2 regions of the Streptomonospora sediminis genome follow, and region 2 is predicted to be linked to the other one. Evidence: riboswitches for the same ligand, from Rfam matches in the RefSeq annotation. Region 2 holds a riboswitch; the other holds the start of a gene.
The links. A riboswitch is a leader RNA that binds a small molecule or an ion and turns the genes downstream of it on or off. The one in region 2 is predicted to bind S-adenosylmethionine.
Positions count from the first base shown of each region.

Region 1 (4,407 bases), on a different contig from region 2:
CCAGAGTTCTCCGCAGGGTTACCCGCAGGTCAACGCCGCCTGCCCGCGCGCCCGCCCGTGTCCGCCGCCGGCCGGCGGCCGGTCCCCTACGCAGCACAAAGCCCGCGCCGTGCCTCCGGGGAGGCGCGGCGCGGGCTGCGGCAGGCGGCGCGGCCGCGCGCAAACCGGGCTCGGCCGGGCCGTACACCGGCGGGGCCGAACCGGGCGCGGACCGCGCGGGCGCGCGCCCCGAGGGCGCGGCGGTTCAGCAGCCCCCGGCCACGGCCGGGATGATGGAGACCTGGGTGCCCGACTCGGTCGGGGTGTCCATGCCCTGGGCGAAGCGGACGTCCTCGTCGCCCACGTAGACGTTGACGAAGCGGCGGATCTTGCCGGCATCGTCGACGATCCGCGCGCGGATGCCGGGGAACCTGGCCTCCAGGTCGGCCAGTACCGCCTGGACGGTCGCGCCTTCGGCGCTGACCTCGGCCGCGTCCGCGGTGTAGGTGCGCAGGATGGTCGGAACTCGGACACTGACACTCATGACTGCGGATTACTCCTTGACTTGCTAGCTTGCCGGCCGGCTCTTCGCGGTGGCCCGAGGGCTCGGACGGGGCAGGGCCCGACCAGGGCCGCAGCGGGGCTACAGCAGCCCGGCGTCCTTGAAGGCGTCCAGGGAAGGCTTGATGGTGGCGGTGACTCCGGCCTCGACCGCGTTGAGGGTCTTCAGGCCGTCACCGGTGTTGAGGACGACGGTCTCGGCCGCGGGGTCGAGCACGCCGTCGTCGAGCAGCTTGCGCAGCACGCCGGTGGTGACCCCGCCGGCGGTCTCGGCGAAGACGCCCTCGGTGCGGGCCAGCAGCGAGATGGAGTCGACCACCGCCGCGTCGTCGACGTGGACGACCGCGCCGCCGGTGCGCCGGCAGACGTCGAGCACGTAGGGGCCGTCGGCGGGGTTGCCGATCGCCAGCGACTTGGCGATGGTGTCGGGCTTGACGGGCTGGATGACGTCGTGGCCCTGCTCATAGGCTTGGGCGACCGGCGAGCAGCCCGTGGCCTGGGCGCCGAAGATCTTGTAGGGGCGGTCCTCGACCAGGCCGAGGTCGATGAGCTCGCGGAAGCCCTTGTCGATCTTGGTGAGCTGGGAGCCCGAGGCGATGGGGACGATGATCTGCTCGGGCAGCCGCCAGCCCAGCTGCTCGGCGATCTCGTAGGCCAGGGTCTTGGAGCCCTCGGCGTAGAAGGGGCGCAGGTTGACGTTGACGAAGCCCCAGTCCTCGCCGGCGGGATCGCCGATCAGCTCCGAGCAGAACCGGTTGACGTCGTCGTAGTTGCCGTCGATGGCCACCACCCGGCCGCCGTAGACGGCCGCCATGACGATCTTGCCCTCTTCGAGGCCGGCCGGGATGAACACGCACGAGCGGAACCCGGCACGCGCCGAGGCCGCACCCACCGCGCCGGCGAGGTTGCCGGTGGAGGAGCAGGACAGGGTGCGGAATCCGAAGGTGCGGGCGGCCTCGACGGCCATGGCCACCACGCGGTCCTTGAAGGAGTGGGTGGGGTTGGCGGAGTCGTCCTTGACGTGCAGGGACTCCATACCCAGCTCGGCGGCGAGCCGGTCGGCGCGCACGAGCGGGGTCAGGCCCGGGTTCATGTTGGGCAGGTCGGCGACGTTGCCGGGGACCGGCAGCAGGCCGGCATAGCGCCAGATGTTGTTCGGCCCGCTCTGGATGGATTCGCGGGTGAGGTCGCCGAACTCGTATGCCACCTCAAGGGGGCCGAAACAGAACTCGCAGGCGAAGCGCGGGGCGAGGTCGTAGCGCTGGCCGCATTCGCGGCAGGAGAGCGCGGCGGCGGGGCCGAATGCGCGGGCGGCGAAGGTGTCCGTTTCGGTGGCGGTTATCGCCATGGCGAGGCGTCTCCCCTCATCTTCCCTGTCTGACCGATCTGGTCACAGGCCGGAGTTGGCACCTGCCTCGGCCGCCCCGCAGGATCGCGAGAAACGCATACCGAGATGGTTGCCGGGGCTTCGCAGGGCCGGTCCCTCCACCCCTCTGGATGAGCAATATGCAGTTGTGGTGGATGCGGGCGAACCCGTGAACTGGGGCGCAACCGAATCCGAGGGCTACTCTAGCCCACGTTTCGCCCGTTTTTCCATGGAGGGTGATCCGGGTAACACGTCTGCGGACGGCTCTGCAGGGGTAGCAGCCACCCACCTGCGGCGCCGCACACACCGGCGCCCGCACGGCCGCCACCGGCCCGCATCCGCGCGATCACCGCGTGTTTGCGGGCTCCTGCGGCGGGCGAGACCTATGACACCTTCGCGCAGCGGGGCCTGTTATGGGCGGCAGCGGTGTAGTGCAATGAAACTTCGGCGCAATTCAAGGTGAGAGGTGGGCGATCAGGTGGATAAGGCACAGATCCTCGTCGCTTCCAACAGGGGACCGGTGTCCTTCTCGATCAGCGAAGACGGCTCCCTCGACTACCGCCGCGGCGGCGGAGGCCTGGTTTCGGGACTCAGCTCCGTGGCGGCCACCTCCGACACGCTGTGGGTGTGCGCCGCCCTCTCCGACGCCGACCGCACGGCCGCGGCGAGCGCCCCCGAGGCACGGCTCGACCAGGCCGGGTTCGACCTTGGCGGCATGCGCGTGCGGATGCTCGACATCCCGCCCGACACCTTCGCCAACGCCTACACGCGCGTGGCCAACTCGACCCTGTGGTTCGTGCACCACATGCTCTACGACACCCCGAACAAGCCGCGCTTCGACGCCGCGTTCCGCGCCGAATGGGAGGACTTCCGCGCCTACAACGCCTCCTTCGCCGATGCGCTGCTGACCGGCTCCGCCGACAATGCGCGCGTGGTCGTGCAGGACTACCACCTGGCGCTGGTGCCGCGGATGCTGCGCGGGCGCCGCCCCGACCTGCGTGTCGCGCACTTCTCGCACACGCCCTGGGCGCCGCCGGAGTACTTCCGGATGCTGCCCGACGACATCGGGCGCGAACTGCTGGAGGGCATGCTCGGCGCCGACCACCTCGGCTTCCTGAGCCGCCGCTGGGCCGACGCGTTCCTGCGCTGCTGCGAGGAACTGCTGCGGGTCGACGTCGACTGGGACTCCCGCACCGTGGAGTTCGGCGGCCGGGTGATCGACGTGGGCGTGCACGCGCTGGGCGCCGACACCGAGTCCCTGCGCTCCCGCGCCGCTGCCGGCGACGTCGAGCAGTGGCGCACCGCCCTGCGCGAGCGGGTGGGCGACCGCAAGCTCATCGTACGGGTCGACCGCACCGAACTGTCGAAGAACATCGTGCGCGGCCTTGAGGCGTTCCGCGAACTGCTGCGCGAGCACCCGCAGTGGCACGAGCGGGTCACCCACCTCGCCTTCGCCTACCCCAGCCGCGGCGACGTCCCGGAATACCGCGACTACACCGAGCACGTGCAGCGGGTGGCCAAGGAGATCAACCAAGAGTTCGGCACGGCCACGTGGACCCCGCTGATCCTGGAGGTCAACGACGACTTCCCGCGCTCACTGGCCGCCTACCGCATGGCCGACGTGCTGCTGATCAACCCGATCCGCGACGGCATGAACCTGGTGGCCAAGGAGGCGCCGGTGCTCTCCGACGACGGGTGCGTGCTGGTGCTCTCGCGCGAGGCCGGTGCCGCCGACGACCTGGGGGCCGACTCGGTGCTGGTCAACCCCTACGACGTCAGCGAGACCGCGCGTGCGCTGCGCACAGCGCTGGAAATGCCCGACGACCAGCGCCGCGCCCGCTGCGAACGGCTGGTGGAGAACGCCGCGGCGCTGCCGCCGCAGCGCTGGTTCCAGCAGCAGTTGCGGGCGCTGGCGTAGGTGTGCCTCGGCGGAGGCCGATCGCGCCGGCTCGGGCCCGCCCGTGCCGGGGCCTCCGCCTCCGGGGCACCAACCGCCGCGGAACGCGTTGCGGGGCGCCGCGCGGCCGCAGTGAGCACGGAGGGCGCGGAAGGCGCGGTAGGCACTGCCGCACCGGGCGGCCTCAGCCGGCGCGGGCGCGGGCGATGATCTCCTCGACCACCGCGGATTTCGCGTCGGCGTAGTCCTGGACGTTCTCCCAAGTGCGCTGCGCCAGCTCGCGTTTGGTGCGCGCGTAAAGCTCGCGGTCGGCCGCATCTGCGCGCAGCCGGTCGCGGAAGAGCAGCAGCCGCTCCGCATCGGCGGCGCCGGGCCCGTAGACGTGCACGTTGGTGCTGATATTGGGGCCGCGCAGCACGCGGTGGCCGTCCAGCTCGGGTTCGCGGTGCACCAGCGCGTAGCCCGCCCGTTCCAGCGGCGGCAGGTAGGCGTCCTCGTCGGCCGGGTCAGGCACGATCAGCAGCACGTCGACACACGGTTTGGCCGCCAGTCCCGGCACCGCTGTGGACCCGACGTGCTGCACCTCCAGCGCGTTCTCACCGAG
Region 1 is NZ_BAAGYZ010000005.1:190,145-194,551, forward strand. It holds gene ACYVD5_RS01460 (MoaD/ThiS family protein) at 245-523, opposite strand; gene thrC (threonine synthase) at 623-1,888, opposite strand; SAM riboswitch class I at 1,902-2,044, opposite strand; gene ACYVD5_RS01470 (alpha,alpha-trehalose-phosphate synthase (UDP-forming)) at 2,385-3,824, shown strand; gene ACYVD5_RS01475 (GrpB family protein) at 3,988-4,407, opposite strand, start outside.
Region 1: it holds a riboswitch for S-adenosylmethionine, as region 2 does, so the genes downstream of both, thrC (threonine synthase) here and ACYVD5_RS09190 (aminotransferase class V-fold PLP-dependent enzyme) in region 2, are expected to answer to the same signal.

Region 2 (4,407 bases):
GCCGGCGGCGACGACGATGTCGGAGTCGGCGGTGGGAAACGCCTGGTACGGGACGATGGCGCCGTGGGCGTTGCCTACGCGCTCGGGTTCGGCGCCGGTGACCAGCGCCTGCTGGGTGACGTTGGCCAGGCCCGACAGCGCCGAGTTGATAAGCGACACGCGGACGTGCTCGCCCCGGCCGCATGCGCGGGCCCGCACCAGCGCGCCCAGCACCGCCACCGCCGTGTTGAGGCCGGTCAGTACGTCGGTGATGGCGACGCCCGCCTTGGTGGGCGGCCCGTCCGGCTCGCCGGTGGCGGCCATGAAACCGCTCTCGGCCTGGACGATGAGGTCGAAACCGGGGCGGTCGGCGGGTTCGTGCTCGGCGCCGAAACCGCTGATGGAGCAGTAGACGCCGGCGGGGTTGCGGGCGCCGACATCGGCATGGCCCAGCCCCAGGCGCTCGGCCACCCCCGGGCGGAAGTTCTGCACGACGACGTCGGCGCCGGCGCAGATGTCCTGCACCGCGGCAAGGCCCTCGGGGTCCTTTAAGTCCACGGCCAGGCTGCGCTTGCCGCGGTTGACCGACAGGAAGTAGCCGGCCTCGCCGCCCGCCCACGGCGGCCCCCAGGCGCGCGTGTCGTCGCCGCGGCCGGGATGCTCGATCTTGATGACATCGGCGCCCATATCGGCCAGCAGCATGGTCGCATAGGGGCCGGCCAGTACGCGGGACAGGTCGGCCACGCGCACCCCTTCCAGCGGCCGGCCGGGTGCGCCGCCGGGCATCACGGGCGCTCCGGGCCGCGCTCGCGCTGCGTGCGGTGCGCGGCGGTTCCCGCGCCCGCGGCGCCGGGCGGATGCTCGGTTTCGCGCCGCTGATGGAAGGTTTCCAGGCAGCGGCGCAGCGCCGTGGCCAGCGCGCCGCCGGACTGGCCGGCGTAGCGGTGCTGCACCCGCTCGACGATCTCGGTGATGTCCTCGGTCACCGACAGGCCTTCCACGAGCGCGCGGAAGAACTCCTTGGCCAGGTCGGTGAGCAAGGTGGTGTCGGCGGCGACGATGCGGCCGTCGGACACGTCCACCGCCAGCACCACCCCCAGGCGCTCGTACTGGGAATGGCTCGCCACGGTGTCGGGCAGCCGGGCGTATCCGGAGACGAGGATGATGCCGGGATGCTCCAGGAGCGGCCGGATCCCATCGTTGCTGCGCACAGTGCACTTCCTCCCTTTGGGCATGCGGGAACCCCCGGTGTGCTGGAGTCTCGCGCCTGGCGGGGCGCCCGGGGAAGCCGGACACCCCCAGCGGGAGGGCAGACCGCTCCAGTATCCCCGGACCCGGCGGCCGCCTGTCAATCGTTGCCGGCCTTGGCGCTCGGCTGCGGCGGGTGGGGGACCGGATACGGGTCCGGGCGCGAGCGCAGGGGCCGCGCCGGTCGCCGGCTGCGGTCGCCACCGGGGCGGTTGCACCGGCGCGCGATCTCTGCGCTATAGTTCCCTGCAGGTCATGAGTGCCAGCGCCAAGCCCCGGCTCGCTGGCCGGCAACCCTCCTTCCGCGGTGGGGTGCCCCGGGTGAGGACCAGGTCAGGACACGACCGCCTTTGACGTGTCAGGCAAGCGCGGACCCCGAGGTTTGCGAGCGTGCCGCCGCTGCGGCAGCACTACGGCAACCGCAGCGCCACTGTGTGCGCTCTCCCCAGGGGTCCCAACCGGCCCCTGGAGGTGCCACCATGTCGACTACCGCAGCTACCGCCACTCGCCGCTCCAGCGCAGCGGACACCCCCGTATCCGCGCCTGACGCGGCCCGGACCGCACCGGGCGGCAACGCCCCCGTCCCCGCCGTCACCGGCGCCGGAGCGCTCGTGCCGCTGGCCGGCGGCGGGCAGGGGGAGTACGCCAACCTCGACCACGCGGCCAGCGCGCCCTGTCTGGCCGCCGTCAGCGACGCGGTCGCCGCGGCACTGCCCACGTACGCCAGCGTCCACCGCGGCGCCGGCCTGCACTCCCGGATCACCACCCGCGCCTACGAGCGCGCCCGCACCACAGTCGCCGACTTCATCGGCGCCCGGGAGGACGACGCGGTGGTGTTCGTCCGCGGCACCACCGACGCGCTGAACCTGCTCGCCCGCGCCTTGCCCGAGGGGTGCACGGTCGTCGTTTTCGCCGCCGAACACCACGCGTCCCTGCTGCCGTGGCAGCACCGGGGCAGCAAGGCCGGGCGGGTCGTGCGGCTGCCGCTGCCGCAGACACCGGAGGCCGCGGTCACGGCCGCCCGCGAAGCCCTGCGCGCCGCTCCCGCGGGGCCGCGCCTGCTGTGCGTCACCGCGGCCTCCAACGTCACCGGTGAACTGTGGCCGGTGGCGGAGCTGACCGCCGCCGCCCACGAGGAGGGTGCGCGGGTCTGCGTCGACGCCGCCCAACTGGTGCCGCACGGCGAATTCGGCCTGGCCGACTGCGGCGCCGACTACGCGGCCTTCTCCGCGCACAAGCTCTACGCGCCCTTCGGCAGCGGAGTGCTGGCCGGACGCGCCGACTGGCTGCGCGAGGCAGCCCCCTACCTCGCCGGAGGCGGAGCGACCGCGGCCGTCACCGACGACGAGGTCCGCTGGAACGACCTGCCCGCCCGGCACGAGGCCGGCAGCCCCAACGTGCTGGGCGCGATCGCGCTGGCCGCCGCCTGCGAGGCCCTTGCCGGGGCCGGCCGGGCCCGCCTGCACGCCCGCGAACAGGAGTTGCTGGAGCGGTTGCGCACCGGTCTGGCCGCGATCCCCGGTGTCAGCGAGCTGAGCCTGTGGGGCGGCGCGCACCCGCGCGTGGGAATCTCCTCCTTCGTCGTGGAGGGGCGGTCCGCGCAGGTCGTGGCCGCGGAGCTGGCGGCCGTGCACGGCATCGGCGTGCGCGACGGCCTCTTCTGCGCACACCCGCTCACCCGCCACCTGCTGCCCGCGGGCCACACGCAGGCGGTGCGGGCGAGCCTGGGCCTGGCCACCACCGCCGAGCACGTCGACCGGTTGGTGCGGGCGGTCGCCGACATCGCGGCGCGCGGCCCCCGCTGGGTCTACGCCGAGGACGGCGACGGCCACCTGGCGCCGGTGCGCCCGAATACCGCCGCGGCGCCCGGTACGGAGGCGGCGGCCGGTACGGATGCGGCCGGCTGAGCACCCCCGCGCCGGGCGCGGGGAGCGCGGCGCCAGGGATGAGCGGGAGAAGGAACCGTGAATTTCTCCGCGGGTGAATGATGTGTCTCACAACCGGTAACATCTGGCCCTAATAAGGTGCGGCGGGCCCGCAAGGACCACCGCCCCGGCCGTTGCGGGCCCGCGAACCGGCGCCCGCAGCGGCCACCGGGCGACCGCGGCACCGGCCCGACGGCCCGGGGAGCGCGACCGTGACTGACCAGTGGCGAGCGGTGCACATCGACGACGACCGGTCCGCGGCCGCTGTCCCCGACCCGCGGGTGGTGCACATCAGCGAGCGAATGCCGCGCTCGGCCGCCCCGTCCCCGCAGCAGCCCCCCGAACCCGGTCCGGCCGCCGGTACCGGAGCGGGTACCGGGGTGCCCGCTCAGAGCGGCACGCCCCTCATCGAGGCCCGGCGCGGGTTCCTGCGCCGGGCCGTGGGCTATCTGGCCGCCGATACCGGAGTGCGCCAGTTCGTCGACCTCGGTTCGCGCCTGCCTGCGGGCGAGGGCATCGGCCGGGCGGCGCGCGAGTACGCCCCCGGCTCCCGGGTCGTCTACGTCGACGCCGAATCCAGCGCCGCGCTGCGCGGCAGCCGCGCAGGCGCCGCGGGCACCGCGGCTGCCGTGGTCGCCGTCGGCCGGATGGATCCGGCGGCGCTGATCGCCGGCCTGTCCGGGCCCGGCCTGATCGACTTCGACGAACCCGTGGGTGTGCTGGTCACCGACACCACCGCGCTGCGCCGCGACGGCGTCGTCGTCCACGACCTGGTCCGCGCTCTGCACGCCCGGATGGGCCGCGGCGGGCACGTCGCCATTGCCCAGCCGGTTTCGCGTCCCGGCGATGCGCACTGCCGCGACTTCGCGGCGGGGGTGTTCGAGCCGTTCGCGCTGGTCGAGCCCGGGCTGGCCGACATGGCGTGGTGGCCCTACCCCGACGAGGAGGTCAGCGCCGAACCGACCGGCATCCTCGCCGGCCTGGGCCGCCGCACCTGAAACAGCGGTGCCCGCCCGTCGCCCGACGGGCGGGCACCGTCCGAGAGATCCAGGTGACCCCTTGCGGTGCACGCTCTAGGTGCAAGCGCAACCGCGCCTTCTCCGGCGGCGGCACGGCGGCGGCACAACGGCGATAAACCGGCGGCACGACACCAGGAGGGCCCGATGACCGAGTCGGTGCTGGGGGCCGAGATCCTCGGCCAGTTGGAGTTGCACTGGGACACCGCGGTGCGCCCGCGGCTGCACGGGCTCGACGA
Region 2 is NZ_BAAGYZ010000036.1:40,499-44,905, reverse strand. It holds gene ACYVD5_RS09200 (CaiB/BaiF CoA transferase family protein) at 1-765, opposite strand, end outside; gene ACYVD5_RS09195 (DUF3870 domain-containing protein) at 765-1,190, opposite strand; SAM riboswitch class IV at 1,479-1,602, shown strand; gene ACYVD5_RS09190 (aminotransferase class V-fold PLP-dependent enzyme) at 1,707-3,134, shown strand; gene ACYVD5_RS09185 (SAM-dependent methyltransferase) at 3,365-4,150, shown strand; gene ACYVD5_RS09180 (DinB family protein) at 4,316-4,407, shown strand, end outside.